2 regions of the Bacillus sp. DX3.1 genome follow, and region 2 is predicted to be linked to the other one. Evidence: a T-box and tRNA genes for the amino acid it is inferred to sense, from the RefSeq annotation. Region 2 holds a T-box; the other holds one or more tRNA genes.

Region 1 (8,410 bases), 360 kb from region 2:
GAACAGTTTTAACTCCGGTTTTCCCGCTACTGTGTTTGAAGTTGTTTCAATGGGGCTTGTTTCAAAAAAAGGACTGTTTCGATTCTTAACAAAAGAGGATAAGGCGAAAGTAGCAAAATCGATTGCTGATGTAGGAATGAGCGAGTTTCAAAATCGAAATATTGGGGAGTTATCCGGCGGACAGCAACAACGCGTATTTATTGCACGTGCACTTGTAAGCAATCCGGAATTGCTCATTTTGGACGAGCCTACAGTCGGCATTGATGTGAAGAATGTGGAAAGCTTTTATGAAATGCTAGAAGGTTTAAATAAACATCTCGGTATTACCCTCATTCTTGTTACCCATGATATGGGAGCTGTGACGGAGAAAGTGACACATGTTGCGTGTTTAAATCAGCACTTACATTTTCATGGGAATGTAGAGAAGTTTCGAGAGTTAGAAGATGCGGAAATGTCGCTTTTATATGGACATCATGTTCATCGTTTAGAGCATGATCATGAGCATCACGGAGGGATACGATGATACAGGATTTTTTGCAATATGATTTTTTACGAAATTCTTTATATGCTGGTATTTTAATTGGATTGGTTGCTCCGTTGCTTGGTGTGTTTGTTGTGATTCGTCGTTTATCGCTTATCGCGGATGCGTTAAGTCATGTTACGCTATCAGGGATTGCAGCGAGTTTATTACTGGAAAAAACGGTTTTTACAGCAGGATTTTTGAATCCTTTATATATGGGAATGGTCTTTTCGATTGGTGGTGCCTTGCTGATTGAAAAGCTGCGCACTGTCTATAAGCATTATCAAGAATTGGCAATTCCGATTATATTATCAGCAGGTATTGGGATTGGTGTTATTTTTATCTCACTTGCGAACGGGTTTAATACAGACTTATTTAGTTATTTATTTGGTAGTGTAAGTGCTGTAACGAGCAGTGATTTAATCATTATCGGTATTGTGGCAATCGCAGTCATTGCAACAATTATTTTATTATATAAAGAGCTGTTCTTATTATCGTTTGACGAAGAATATGCTGTAGCAACAGGTCTTCGTGCAAAGTGGATTCACTTTATTTTTATTATTTTAGTTGCGCTTGTCATTGCGGTATCGATGCGTGTTGTTGGAATTCTTCTCGTATCATCCTTAATGACATTACCGGTTGCAGCAAGTATTCGCATTGCAAAAGGCTTTAAACAAACGATTTTCTATTCCATTATATTTGGTGAAATTGCTGTAATAGGTGGCATGTTCGCTTCTTATCAGCTCGATTTAGCTCCAGGTGGTACAATTGTTATGTTAGCGGTTCTTATTTTAATCGGTGCAATCTTATGGAAGAAGAAAAAAACTGCATAAAGTAGGGATAGTTATGAATCTGACACAAGCTTTAGGCCTTATGAAAGAGAAAGGCTATAAACACACTGGAAAAAGGGAAGAAATGTTACGTTTATTTGCGGCTCACAATCGATATTTAACTGCAAAGGACGTTTTAGAACACATGAAGGATGATTATCCAGGATTAAGTTTTGATACAATCTATCGAAATCTAACTGTATTTGCTGAAATTGGTGTGCTAGAACAAACGGAGCTAAAGGGAGAGAAACATTTTCGCTTTACATGTTCTGTTATGGAACATCACCATCACTTCATTTGTTTAGATTGCGGTGGTACGAAAGAAATTACATCATGTCCAATGGAGTTTATGAATAAAGACTTTACGGGCTATGAAGTAACAGGACATAAGTTTGAGATATATGGACGTTGTCCGAAATGTGCAAAATAAAAAGCTTGTCAGTTTAATAACTGACAAGCTTTTTATTATTTTTCTTGTTTTTCTTTTTCAAGATTTGCAGCCATTTCTGCAGCGATGACATCGATTTCTTTTTTCAGTTCTTCTACCATTGTTTCTTCTGGTACTTTTCGAACAACTTTCCCTTTACGGAATAATAGACCTTCTCCGCGCGCGCCTGCGATACCGATGTCAGCTTCACGAGCTTCACCAGGTCCGTTTACAGCGCAGCCAAGTACAGCAACTTTAATTGGTACTTTAAGTGTGGAGATGTATTCCTCGACTTCATTTGCAATGCTAATAAGGTCAATTTCAATACGACCGCAAGTTGGGCAAGAAATTAGTGTAGCGGCATTAGATGCAAGGCCGAATGATTTTAATAGTTCGCGTGCTACTTTTACTTCTTCAACGGGATCAGCGCTTAATGAAATGCGTAGTGTGTTCCCGATACCTTTACTTAAAATGGCCCCAAGACCAGCGGCACTCTTTACTGTTCCTGCAAATAGTGTTCCGGATTCTGTAATACCTAGGTGCAGAGGATAATTGAAAGCACGTGCTGCTTTTTCATATGCTTCAATCGCTAAATTTACATCGGATGCTTTCATTGATACGATAATATCATGAAAATCTAAGTCCTCTAAAATTTTAATGTGATGTAATGCACTTTCTACCATGCCATCAGCTGTTGGATATCCATATTTTTCTAAAATATGACGCTCTAATGAACCAGCATTTACGCCGATACGAATCGGAATGCCGCGTTCTTTTGCTGCATTTACAACCGCTTCAACTTTATGGCGGCGTCCAATATTACCTGGGTTAATACGTACTTTATCAATACCGCCTTCAATTGCCTTTAATGCTAGGCGATAATCAAAGTGAATATCAGCAACAAGCGGGATATTAATTTGTTTTTTAATATCAGCAATTGCATTTGCTGCGCGTTCGTCTGGAACGGCTACGCGGACAACTTGACAACCGGCTTCTTCTAAACGTTTAATTTCAGCAACTGTTGCTTCTACATCATGCGTTTTTGTTGTTGTCATACTTTGTATAATTAATTCATTATTACCGCCAATTGTTAAATTGCCGACTTTAACAGGACGTGTTTTTGTACGATGAGTCATTTCATTCACGAATAGATCGCTCTCCTTATAAAAGAAGTTTCTTATTTTACAGCCTAATATCGAGTATATTGTATGTGATATAAGACAATTAAAACCCAATTGCTCGGTTTCACTTTTACTATTGTATCAGCGGTTTTATACAATTGACAAGGATTATGTGATTGTTCATTAATATAATGGGAATTTGTAAGATTTCCCAATCTGTATTTTAGTAGCAGACGTATTTTTATTTAACTGTTTAAAATCATCGATTACTTTTTCAATAGAAGGAACTTTTTTCTTATTAATTGCTTCTGTAACTGATAAAACGGTATCACCTGTTTTTACTTCAATCATTTTATAGGATGTATCTATCTCTTTTTTTGAAGTTTCTTTTTCTTTTTTTACTGGTTGAGCTGCAGTCGTTTTTTTGTATGTATTTAACATCGGTAAGGTACCAATTTTTATATCATAATAAAAAACGTAACCAAGAACTAACACAAATAAAAGCATACCAAGTCGCCTCATATTTCTCACTCCTTTGTTGAGAAATATATGCTTGTCCAAAAAAAAAATGCCAAAATGGCATTTTTTTATAGTTCAGCTTTTTCTTTTGGTTTTGGTATTTCTTTGATTATTAAATAAAGGACGGTTAGAATAACAGCGGTGTAAATAAAGAGTGTTCCTAGTACATTTATTTTTAATAAGTCCATAATCATAAAGAAGACGGTTGGAATTGTATAGCTGTAAGCAGTTAATGTCCAAGTTTGCTTATAAGATAATTTACGTTGATCACTCATCGCAGAGCCGAAAAACGCTAATAATGTAACTCCAAGGAAAGATATGAATAATTGGAAGAGATAGATCAATGCTCCTATAACGAATATAAGAATTGGATAGATACTATCCACAAAAGAAACAATGTCCTGAACATCTTTTTTCTCAAAAGTAATGCCTCCCAATTCGTCATAAGAATAAGTTTGTGTTTGGATATTATTATTAGTTACAACCTTATTTTTCAAAATGAATATTCCTTGTTGATTGGTATATTCATTCGTATCCGTTGCTTTAGGATCAAATACGAAAATGAAGTTTCCATCTTCTTTTACAATGGGTTTGTCAATATCTGCTTGTAGCTCACCATTCACAACTTTAAAATCAGGAATGTCTTTTTCAATCGCTCGATTCACAACATTAAAAAGATCTTGAATAGCACTTCCAGTTGATAGAGTCTGTGGTACGGCAGCGATTAAGCACAGTAACATTATGTAAAGAATCGTTTTCCCGATTTTTTGAAAACGAAAAAGCGCCATATCTTTTGGCGAATATAAGCTTTTAAATAGTTGTGTAAATATGGACATACATTCACTTCCTTTGTTGTGTATTATGCACTAATGTATAAAATCATTGTAACTTACGTATCTAAGGAATCACAAGCTATATCATGTCTGGTATACAGTGGAACTTTCATTTATCCCGCATTAACGGGCAGTTTGTCCCCCACTGATCAAAGTTTGACTTTATGTGGAGCTTAGATCCAAGTGTCCGTTCGTGAAAGATGAAAATACGATTGACACTTTTCTTTTTTATATGGTAAATTTATCTTACATTTCTTATCCATATACTTCGCAGTAGCTTAGTGATAGAGCTATCGGCTGTTAAACAGGGAGTGGTCGTAGGTTCGAGTTCTACCTGTGGAGTTGTTGCGGTGTAACGCAGCTGATTAGAGTGTTGAGAATTTAGGTTCAATTACTCTATACATATTTCTTGGACCCTTAGCTCAGCTGGTTAGAGCAGACGGCTCATAACCGTCCGGTCGTAGGTTCGAGTCCTACAGGGTCCATGTCCATTTCAAATTTTTATGACATAGGTAATAAGCTTCCTTGTAGAAGGAAGCTTTTTTTACGAAATGTTTGAGCATTTTGTTTGAAAAGAAATGGAAAATTTGCTACGTTAATGATAGCAAGGCAACATGATTTAATTTGTTTTCACTCCATCATAATTGGGGTAAAATGAATTCGTATGCCAAGTCATTTTTCGGCAATACATATAAATGGGAGGAATGTAACAATGGCAAAACATGAATTACCAAATTTACCTTATGCGTATGATGCTTTAGAACCTCACTTCGACAAAGAAACGATGAACATCCATCATACAAAACATCACAATACTTACGTAACAAACTTAAACGCTGCATTAGAAGGTCATGAAGAATTAGCTGGCAAAAGCGTAGAAGAATTAGTTACAAATTTAAACGAAGTGCCTGAAGCAATTCGTACAGCAGTACGCAACAATGGTGGCGGACATGCAAACCACTCTTTCTTCTGGACAATCTTATCACCTAACGGTGGTGGACAACCAGTAGGTGAACTTGCATCTGCAATTGAAGCGAAATTTGGTAGCTTTGATGCATTCAAAGCAGAATTCGCTAAAGCTGGCGCAACTCGCTTCGGCTCTGGTTGGGCTTGGCTTGTAGTAAACAACGGTGAATTAGAAGTAACTAGCACACCAAACCAAGATTCACCTTTAACAGAAGGTAAAGCTCTAGTTGTAGGTTTAGATGTTTGGGAACATGCTTACTACTTACATTACCAAAACCGTCGTCCTGACTACATCGGTGCATTCTGGAACGTTGTAGACTGGAACGCAGCTGAAAAACGTTACCAAGACGCTAAATAATATCGCTTTATAATTTTTTAAAACGAATATTAAAAAAGCTAGGAGGCATTTTCTCCTAGCTTTTTTGTTTACTTTCTTTTACATAATTGTGTTCGTCTTTGGAAGAATAGAACATGAAGTAAAGGAGAGTTAGCTATGAAGTGGAAACATGTAATTGGCGATGTTGAGGTGAATCGTGATTTAGTATTGTTACTTGTTATGGGGGGATTATACACGTTAGCAATTTCCTTATCCAATACGTTTGTTAACATTTATTTATGGAAGCAAACGCAAAACTATTTGAATATTGGATTGTACAATTTGGCAAGTGTTGTAATGCAGCCGTTAACATTTCTCCTTGCAGGAAAATTGGCAAAACGGATTGATCGTGCAATTTTACTGCGAATCGGTGTAGGAACATTAGCCGCTTTTTTTATTGTTGTTTTACTAACTGGAACACATGCCTCGCAATATATTTTATTAATTGGCAGTCTTCTTGGAATTGGATATGGTTTTTATTGGCTTGCATTTAATTTGCTTACATTTGAAATTACTGAGCCCGAAACACGTGATTTTTTTAATGGTTTTCTCGGTCTACTGACATCCTTTTCTGGAATGATTGGGCCGATTGCAGCGGGATATATGATTTCGCGTATGGATAAGTGGAGTGGCTATACCGTTGTGTTTGTTCTTTCATTAACCTTATTTACAATTGCCATTGTCATAAGCTTTTTTTTATCAAAAAGAGAATGTGAAGGGCGCTATGAAATTGTTCAAGTGTTAAAGGAGCGAAAGCACGATAAAAACTGGGGGAGAATTACACTTGCTCACTTTTTTCAAGGCTTAAGAGAAGGAACTTTCATCTTTGTTATTTCCGTATACGTCTATTTAGCATCAGGAAGTGAGTTTGCTTTAGGAAAGTATAGCTTAGTTAATTCAGCTGTATCGTTTGTATGCTACTATTTGGTTGCTCGTATGTTAAAAAAGGAATGGAGAAAAAAAGCGATTTTGCTGGGCGGAATTATTTTATACGCCGTTGTATTTTTAGTTGTTTTTCAAGTTACATATGTAAAATTGCTCATTTACGCAGCATGTATCGCAATTGCTTATCCAATTCTACTCGTTCCATATGGATCCATGACATATGATGTGATTGGAAGAGCGAAGCAGGCAAAAGAGTGGCGTGTCGAGTATATTGTTGTTCGTGAACTATGGTTAAATGGAGGAAGAATATGCTCGGTTTTAAGTTTTTTATGTGCAGTATCATTTTTTCCGCCAGAAAAAAGTTTGCCGGTTTTATTATGTATTCTCGGAGTTGGACATTTCCTCATTTATTTTGCAGTTAGAAATGTCAAATATGGGGATCAAAACAGGAATGGAACAAGTATTCCAGCCCCTGAAACAACACTAAATCATACCGAACGAGAAGGTTAACTTCCCTGCAATTTTATGCTAGAATAAAAGGACATGTAAAACAGTAGTGAGGACACCTGTAATAAGGTGTCCCTTTCATATTACATAGCTGTTGGTAGAGGGGGGTTCGTATGAGTAAGAAAAAGAAAAAAAAGAAGACCCACGTTCCGTTTAGGCTAAACGTGTTGTTTTTGTGTGTGTTTTTAATGTTCTCAGCGATTATTGTAAAGCTAGGAATGGTACAAATTGTACATGGTGAAGATTATAAAAATGAGGTTGAGCGAAAGGAAAACTTAACGGTAAGTAACCCGGTCCCGCGTGGGAAAATCTTTGACAGATACGGTCGTGCTGTTGTGGATAATACTCCTCTTCGTACTATTACGTATACAAGAATGAAGGGATCAACTTCAGAAGAACGTTCAGAAACAGCGAAAAAGCTTGCGAAGCTAATTGAAGTAGCGCCAGATAAATTAACAGAGCGTGATAAAAAAGACTATTGGATTTCTTTACATGAAAAGGAAGCAAAAGCGAAAATTACAGCGAAAGATGAAGCTGAATTTAAAGAGAAAAAAATTGATGATAAACAAATGGCAGAGCGTCAACGTAATCGCGTCACAGAAATAGATTTGAATGAATTAACACCTGCAGATTTAGAAGTACTTGCGATTAAGAGCAAGATGGATAGCGGATATGCGATGACGCCGCAAATTATTAAAAAAGATGTAACACCAGAAGAGTATGCAGTCGTTAGTGAAAATTTAGCAGCGCTACCTGGCGTGGACACGACGGTCGATTGGGATCGCAATTACCCGTATAATGATATGTTCCGAACGGTACTTGGTGGTGTAACAAGCTCAGATGAAGGTTTACCAAAAGAACGGTTAGGTTATTATCTTGTTCGAGACTATAATCGTAACGACCGCGTTGGTAAAAGTTATATTGAGCAGCAATATGAGGATACGCTTCATGGTACGAAGGCAGAAGTGAAAAATATTACAGATAAAGACGGTAATATTCTGGAAACAACGTATCTTTCAAAAGGGCAAAGTGGTAATAACTTAACGTTAACGATTGATATGGAGCTTCAAAAAAAGGTTGAAGAAATTATTGAAAAAGAAATGAAAGCAGCAAAAGCGATGGGAACGGCTCCTTATATGGATCGTGCTTTCGTCGTGATGATGAATCCGAAAAATGGTGAAGTATTATCGATGGCTGGAAAGCAGTTTGTCAATGAAGATGGAGAAACGAAAATAAAAGACTATGCACTTGGTACGATGACAAGCTCATATGAAATGGGTTCTACCGTAAAAGGGGCAACAGTGTTAACGGGTTATCAAACGGATGCGATTCAACCGGGATCCGTGCTTGTCGATGAACCGATTAAATTCAAAGGTACTCAGGTGAAGAAATCATGGAAAACATTTGGTGCAATTAATGATTTAAC
Region 2 (8,410 bases):
TCACAATCAACCATTTCGATATTTGATCGATGGCAATAACAAACAATGCTATTAAGTAATATATCATTTTCATTTCCCCCACAAAGACAGTGTACCTCAAAATTTTAGCATAGCTGCTATGTTTTCACAATGAACCTTTGCAGAAGAATAAAATAAAATGAAAAAAGGTACTATAATATCGTTGTGCTTATAGCAGATGTTCAAAAAATCCGGTAAAGATAGCCGCCCTATTTCTTCGTTACGTCGCCACTCAGGTACGCATGTAGTTCACTCTACACTCCGTATCCTCCTTTTTGAACAAGCACTTATAGCACGTTTACTTTGTCATATAAGAATTCACGAATCGTACGAGCGGTTGGCATCGTCTTCATTTGCTTTACTGGAATATTTTTTCCTGTTTCTTCGCAAACACCATACATGTCAATTTCCATTTTAAATAGCGCTCGCTCTACGTCTTTTAAATCTTCTCTCATATCATGCAATAACAATTTCTTTTTAGAATCTTGCGTGGACTCATATCCCAATTCCTGTCCAAATTCCATATGATAGGTGTGCATCGCTTCTTTTGCCAGTCGCTCCTGTAGTTCTTTCCTCATCAATTGTAATTCTTGCTTAATTTCCATATAGATATCATTCACGTGTACATTCCTCCCGGCTGCAATGTACCGTTAGTGTATCCGAAATAAGCTCCCTTACCGCACACACATTTTTCCTGCGTAGGAAAGAGATAAAGTGAAACTTTGATCAGTGGGGAGTTCTTCATCACCCACTGATCATTAGTCCTCACGAATCGGGCTTTTACGGGCAGTTTATCCCTATCTAACTTCTTTGCTTCTTGCAGAACTTTGAGGTGGAGGTCTTACTGCCTACGAATAGCGGGATAAATAATTTCTATTTATAAAAGTAAAAACTGACCGCTATGATAAGCAGTCAGTTTTTATTCACATACAATTATTTTACATAATTTTCTTTTACAACTGTCGCACAACGCTCACATAATGTTTCATGATCAGCATCGTTACCAATTGTTTCAGAAACAACCCAACAACGTTCACATGTTTCACCAGCCGCCTGCGCTACAACAACCGCTGTGTGCTCATATTTTGGTGCATCTGCTGGAGCTTCTTCAATTGTTCCACCAAGCTTATAATCAGAAACAATAAACAATTGTTTTAAATCTTCGCTAATTGATTCTAACGTTTGTTTCATTTCTACAGTTGGGTAAAGCGTAATGCTTGCATTTAAGGACTTACCGATTATTTTCTCATTACGCGCAGCTTCTAACGCTTTTAAAACGTCATCTCGAAGTGTCATAAATGCATCCCATTTTGTTTTTAACTCTTCAGCACCGTCTACTTTTACTACTTCCGGCATATCAGTAAGCTGAACACTCTCTTCTACTGCACCAGGCACATATGGCCATACTTCATCAGCTGTATGAGGTAAAATTGGCGTTACAAGTTTTGTTAATGCAACAAGAACATCATATAACACTGTTTGAATTGCACGACGCTCATGATTATTTGCAGCTTCAATATATAAAATATCTTTTGCAAAGTCTAAATAGAATGAACTTAGATCAATTGTACAGAAGTTATGAATTGCATGATATACAGCAGCAAATTCATACGTTTCATATGCTTCTTTTACTTTTGTGATTAAGTCATTTAATTTCACTAACATGTAGCGATCTACTTCACGAAGTTCAGCCGATGCCACCGCATCTTTACTTGGATCAAAGTCAGCTAAGTTTCCTAATAAGAAACGGAATGTGTTACGAATTTTACGATATACTTCTGCTACTTGTTTTAAAATATCATCTGAAATACGTACATCAGATTGATAATCAACAGAAGATACCCATAGACGTAAAATATCCCCACCTAATTGATCCATAATTTTTTTCGGTACAACAATGTTTCCGATAGACTTACTCATTTTACGACCTTCACCATCTAGTACGAAGCCATGGCTTAGTACACCTTTATACGGTGCTTTACCTGTTACCGCAACCGCTGTTGATAAAGAAGAGTTAAACCATCCACGATATTGGTCAGATCCTTCTAAATACAAGTCAGCTGGACGCTGCAGGTCATCACGCTCTTCTAACACAGCTTGGTGAGAAGATCCAGAATCAAACCATACATCCATAATATCTGTCTCTTTACGGAATTCGCCATTTGGACTAGATGGATGTGTAAAGCCTGCTGGTAATAAATCTTTCGCTTCACGTTCAAACCATACGTTAGAACCATGTTCACGGAATAAATCTGCTACATGCTGAATTGTTTCATCTGTAATAATTGGGTCGTTATTTTCTGCATAGAATACAGGAATTGGTACACCCCACGCACGTTGACGAGAAATACACCAATCACCACGGTCACGAACCATATTATGAAGACGTGTTTCGCCCCATGCCGGTACCCATTTCGTTTCTTCAACGGCTTGTAACAGTTCACTGCGGAACGCTTCAATAGAAGCAAACCATTGCGCTGTTGCACGGAAGATAATTGGTTTTTTCGTTCTCCAGTCATGTGGATAAGAATGCGTAATAAATGTTAATTTTAATAATGCGCCAACTTCTTCTAATTTTTCCGTAATTGGTTTATTTGCTTTATCATAGAATAAACCTTCAAATCCAGGTGCTTCACTTGTTAATACACCTTTATCATCAACTGGGCAAAGAACTTCTAAGCCATATTGTTTACCAACAAGGAAGTCATCTTCCCCGTGCCCAGGCGCTGTATGTACACACCCTGTACCAGCATCTGTTGTAACGTGCTCACCTAGCATAACAAGAGAATCACGGTCATAGAATGGATGTTGTGCTACAGTATATTCAAGATCGCTACCTTTTACTGTTTTCACAACTTCTGTGTTTTCCCACTCTAATGTTTTTGTAACTGTTTCAAATAATTCAGAAGCGATGATATATTTTTCATTGTTTACTTTTACAATGCTATACTCAAGCTCCGGATGAACAGAAATACCTAGGTTTGCTGGTAATGTCCAAGGTGTTGTTGTCCAAATGATAAATTTCTCGTCGCCTTCTAAAACGCCTTTTCCATCTTTTACAGGGAATGCTACGTAAATAGATGCAGACTTTTTATCTTGATATTCAATTTCTGCTTCAGCTAAAGCAGATTCACTTGTTGGAGACCAGTAAACAGGCTTTTGTCCTTTGTAAATATAACCCTTTTTCGCCATGTCACCAAACACTTTAATTTGCTGTGCTTCATACGCTGGCTCTAGTGTGATATAAGGACGATCCCAATCTGCACGTACACCAAGGCGTTTAAATTGCTCACGTTGACGGTTCACTTGTTCATATGCATATTCTGCACATAATTTACGGAACTCTGCAACTGTCATTTCTTTACGCTTTACCCCTTTATTTGTTAAAGCTTGCTCAATTGGTAAACCGTGTGTATCCCATCCTGGTACATATGGTGCAGAGTATCCAGTCATAGATTTGTAACGGACAATAAAATCTTTTAATACTTTATTTAACGCATGACCCATATGAATGTCACCATTTGCATATGGAGGACCATCATGTAATACAAATAAAGGACGACCTTTTGTATGTTCTTGTACTTTTTCATAAATATTCATTTCAGCCCATTTTTCTTGCATCGCAGGCTCACGTTTCGGTAAATTCCCACGCATTGGAAACTCTGTTTTTGGCATTAGTAATGTATCTTTGTACTCCATGCTCAATTCCTCCTTGAATGTATAAAAGAAAGACATTTTTTCTTAATAAATGGAATAAAAAAGAGACCTTCTCATCCCCAAAAAGGGACGAGAAAGTCTCCCGCGGTACCACCCTAGTAGACCATACATAAATGCACTGGTCCTCTTTACATTCTTAACGCGAATACACGCCTACGCTTACTTATTGTTCAGCGCGGAACTCCAGGGTGATATTCCATTCTCTCCTTATCCTGAGCTTACACCATCCTCAGTTCGCTATATAAGGTATGAAAAAAGTACTTATCCCTATCTTCGTTTTTCTTAATAAATATGTTGTCTAAAATTATATGTAATAATGAGAAAAACGTCAAGCTTACACTGTTTCTTCTTTCTTCAACAGTTCATCCACTTCGTCTTCTAATTCAATAAGCTTGTCCCAATCGTCATTGTTTAACATTTCAAGCTGTGCTTCTAACAGCATACGGAAACGAGTACGGAACACTTTCGCTTGTTTCTTCAACTCTTCAATGTCAAATGCAACTTTTCTTGATTTTACTAATGCTTCGTTAATGATACGATCTGCATTTTTTTCTGCCTCACGGACAATTAATTTTGCCTCTTTTTGTGCATTACGCTTTACTTCTTCTGCTGCTTCTTGTGCAACAACGATAGATTTATTCAATGTGTCTTCAATGTTAGAAAAATGATCTAACTTGCCTTCTTGCTGCGCAACTTTTTCTTCTAATGCTTTCTTCTCACGAATGACTAATTCATAATCTTTGATGATTTGATCAAGAAACTCATTAACTTGATCTTCATCATAGCCACGGAATCCGCGACCAAATTCTTTGTTATGAATATCTAATGGTGTTAACGGCACAAACGCCACCTCCAAATAGTTATCTAAATTTTCCTTTTTAATTATATCTTTTCTTCGACAAAATAAGAGATTTTCCTTCTAAAAAACCAATCATTTTAGTATACCATACAAAACTCTCCATTTGTCGCGTTTCGTTTTTCCCTCTACAGAAAATAATTTACTTCGGCCATATCCTCTAACTGAAAAAACATCCCCTGGGAAACATTCATAGGCAGTTTGTTCTATGACTTTCCAATTCACTTTCACAAGACCGTTTTTAATAAGCGGCTGTACTTTTTGCCGGGATATATGAAACATTTCAGCTAGTAAGACATCTAATCGGAGTGACGAAACAGTTCCAGATTGTTCTATCCATTCCTCTGGCAAACGCAATACTTGCTCTACTTGTACCGAACTCAGTGATACCTTCGTTTTTCCTATTGATTGTAAATTCATTTCAATATATGAAACAACTTCTTTTGCAACTACAATTTGGGCACGATCTTCTTGAAGCCAAATATCACCGCATTTTTCTCTTGTTAAACCAAGAGACATAAATGCGCCTAATATTTGCCTGTGTTCAAGCGTATAAAACTTGGAAGGATAGTCAATTTCTAATACTTCTATTTGAAATTCTTCTTCATCTAACTCAAGATAATTAGGATAAATAAGAGCTCTTTTTCTTTCCGCTTTTGGCGCAGCACCATAAAACTGCAAAGCAGCATCCCCCTGATTTCCAATCACCATAGTAGCAATTTGCTGCTGACGTGGATCAAGAAAATCAGTTAATTTTACTTGATGATACTCCTCAGCTGCTTGTTTCCATTCTAACACTTTATCAACAAAGACCTCTTCATCGGGTCTAAAATGCTCATAGATGCTCATTGGTTCAACCTCTTACTACAGGAAATACTGAAATAGGCTTACTAAACCACTTCTAGCTAATCGCAATACAATAATTGCAACGATTGGAGAAATATCCATTACACCAAATGGCGGGATAAACCTCCGGAATGGCTCTAAATATGGCTCGCAAATACGTGCAAGGAAATCACCAAATTTTGATTCTCTTGCTCCTGGAAACCAAGAGAGAAGAATATAGATAATAAGCGCGTAGGAGTAAAATTGTATTAAATAGAGCAATACTTGTAAAATCATTGTCATGGCGTATTACCACCTCTTTATATTTGTATCTTCCTCTTCACCGAACAACTCAGAAATCGCTCCAACAATATCCACAGTTTCAGGTGTACATATAAATGTTTTCGGCCCTAATTTTTGAATATCCCCGCCTATAGCGTATACAGTACCACTTAAAAAGTCAATGATGCGCAGCGCTTGATCTGTTGACATTCTTTGCAAATTAATAACAACAGCTCGTCTTCCCTTTAAATGATCCGCAATACCTTGCGCCTCTGAATATGTGCGCGGCTCTAACAAAACAACTTTAGAGGATTGCTTTGCCGTTTCAATGCTCACGATATTTTGCTTTGGCTGCACTTTTGTCAGTGGAATATCCTGCTGCTGAGGATCCTGTTGCTTTTTCATTTCTTCTTGCTCCTTTTCATAAGCTTCTCGCTCTTCCGGTGTGTCAAAAAAAAAGTATTTTACTTTTGACCAACTCATAATAATATTCTCCTTCCTTCTACGCTTTTCCTACTAAAATCGTTCCCAAACGAATATATGTAGCACCCTCTTCAATTGCAATCGTATAGTCATTTGACATCCCCATTGATAACTCTTTACACGGAGCGTATGACAATTGTAGTTCTTGCACTTGTTTTTGTAACCTGCGCAATGTTTGAAAACAACGACGAATCTCTTCATCTTCATCTGAAAATGGTGCCATCGTCATCAATCCAACAACTTCAATCTTATCAAACTCTTGCAACGCACGAATAAACGCAATCGTTTCCTCTACCAGTAATCCTTGCTTTGATTCTTCAGAAGACGTTTTAACTTGCACAAAACATCGAACTGTTTTTGTAGCACGTTTTTGGATTTCTTTTGCAAGTGAAAGGCGATCTAATGAATGCAAATAATCAATTTCATTTATGACTTCCTTTACTTTTCTCGTTTGTAATGAACCAATGAAATGCCAATTTACGTTTGAACCAAAATGTTCATATTTTGGTATAAAACCTTCATTACGATTCTCACCTAAATCAGTAAGTCCAGCCTCTATTACTTCGTTTGTTTTTTCGATTCCTACTGTTTTCGTTACAGCAACGAGCTTAATCTCTTTTAGCGAACGATTTGCTCGTTCGCATGCTTTTTTAATCTCTTCTTGTACAATTGCTAAACTCTCTTGTACTGCCACTGTTTTCAATCCTCCTTAAAGCCTATGAAACTCAACATTCTTCCCGTTTTTCCTTGATCACGGCGATGCGAGAAAAACAATTGTTCTTCACAGCTTGTACAAAGAGACGACATCACAATATGTTCTTCTCTTACGCCAGCTTGTATACATAATAAGCGATTGATTTCTTTTAAATCAATTGCATATTGTCCGTCTGAAATCACTTTATATGGAACAGGTCCATTTAGTGCTCGTTTTGCTGCTGATAACACACGATCATCAACAACATAACAGCACGACCCAATAGCTGGTCCAATTGCAACATGAATCTCATGAATTGGTACTCCTTCTTCCTTCCACTTTTGAATCATTTCTCCCGCAATTTCTTTGACAGTTCCTTTCCATCCAGCGTGTGCAAGGCCTATCATTCCATGTGAGGGTGCGTAGAAATAAAGTGGAACACAATCAGCATAACAAGATGTTAAACACACATCTTTATCAGTCGTATAAATACCATCCGTATTTGGAATACCATCTTCATATAAGAAGATTCCTCGCCCTTTTTCTTGCTGTCCAACTTTTTCAACGTAATGATCATGAACTTGTTCTGAACAAATCCAACTTTCTAATGGTTTCTGTAACTTGTCTGCTAAAATACGTCTATTTTCATGAACATTCGCCATGTTATCATTTACATGTAATCCCAAGTTCATCGCATGAAAAGCACCTGTACTTATCCCGCCTTCTTTTGTCGTAAATCCAGCAGTAATGTTTCCAAGCTCTTTCCATGCTTGTAAATTCAATATACCGTCCTCATATATAAATGGTTCTCTCATAAAGCGGCTCCTTATAATAAAATAACATAAAAAGTATGGTACTTCCTGTCTATTTTACCATACTTTTATTTTTCCATAATGGCAACATTAAAAAAAGAAGAATTTGTAATATTTTTTAAGAAATTGTCGGTGTTTGTATTGGTTCTGTTACAGAATTGACATGATCTGCACGAACTAAGATAACATCTTCGCCAATTTTTAAAATTTGTTTCCATGGAATGACAAATTCCGCTTCTTTTCCAAATATACCTAACATACGAGCTTGCTTTGAAATGATGATCGCTTGTATTCTCCCTGTTTGCATATCAATATCAATATCACCAATATTCCCAAGTTTTTTTCCATCCGATACATTCACAACATCCTTCATTTGAAACTCTGAAATCCGTATCATTGCCATTCCCTCCTTTAAAGCCATTATATGAACACCCCATCTTCTCTATGAACGGAATGTGATTTGTTCATTATAAAAGATCTCATCATGAATGATGAGATCTTATCCTTGAATTGTTTTATTCATTTGTTTAATTGCTGATTTTTCAAGACGGGATACTTGCGCTTGAGAAATGCCGATTTCCTCAGCAACTTCCATTTGTGTCTTTCCTTGAAAGAACCGTTTACGAATAATCATTTTTTCTCGTTCATTTAATCGCTTCATTCCCTCTTTCAACGCCAATTCTTCCACCCATTGCTCGTCCCTTTGTTTATCATCGCTTAACT

Evidence for each region. A T-box is a leader RNA that pairs with one kind of tRNA and senses whether it is charged. The one in region 2 lies ahead of ileS (isoleucine--tRNA ligase), so its partner is inferred to be a tRNA-Ile.
Region 1: it encodes a tRNA-Ile, which carries the amino acid that the T-box ahead of ileS (isoleucine--tRNA ligase) is inferred to sense. The anticodon was not compared.

What each region holds. Positions count from the first base shown of each region.
Region 1 is NZ_CP128153.1:3,984,309-3,992,718, reverse strand. It holds gene QRE67_RS20025 (metal ABC transporter ATP-binding protein) at 1-523, shown strand, start outside; gene QRE67_RS20020 (metal ABC transporter permease) at 520-1,353, shown strand; gene QRE67_RS20015 (Fur family transcriptional regulator) at 1,367-1,780, shown strand; gene ispG (flavodoxin-dependent (E)-4-hydroxy-3-methylbut-2-enyl-diphosphate synthase) at 1,816-2,913, opposite strand; gene yqfZ (protein YqfZ) at 3,082-3,420, opposite strand; gene QRE67_RS20000 (DUF1189 domain-containing protein) at 3,486-4,253, opposite strand; tRNA gene QRE67_RS19995 (tRNA-Ile) at 4,662-4,735, shown strand; gene sodA (superoxide dismutase [Mn]) at 4,963-5,574, shown strand; gene QRE67_RS19985 (MFS transporter) at 5,710-6,987, shown strand; gene QRE67_RS19980 (peptidoglycan D,D-transpeptidase FtsI family protein) at 7,098-8,410, shown strand, end outside.
Region 2 is NZ_CP128153.1:3,622,460-3,630,869, forward strand. It holds gene lspA (lipoprotein signal peptidase LspA) at 1-67, opposite strand, end outside; gene QRE67_RS17970 (TraR/DksA C4-type zinc finger protein) at 306-638, opposite strand; gene ileS (isoleucine--tRNA ligase) at 952-3,717, opposite strand; T-box leader at 3,798-4,018, opposite strand; gene divIVA (septum site-determining protein DivIVA) at 4,070-4,576, opposite strand; gene QRE67_RS17985 (YlmH family RNA-binding protein) at 4,667-5,440, opposite strand; gene QRE67_RS17990 (YggT family protein) at 5,456-5,719, opposite strand; gene QRE67_RS17995 (cell division protein SepF) at 5,726-6,181, opposite strand; gene QRE67_RS18000 (YggS family pyridoxal phosphate-dependent enzyme) at 6,201-6,875, opposite strand; gene pgeF (peptidoglycan editing factor PgeF) at 6,881-7,690, opposite strand; gene QRE67_RS18010 (YlmC/YmxH family sporulation protein) at 7,806-8,084, opposite strand; gene sigG (RNA polymerase sporulation sigma factor SigG) at 8,187-8,410, opposite strand, start outside.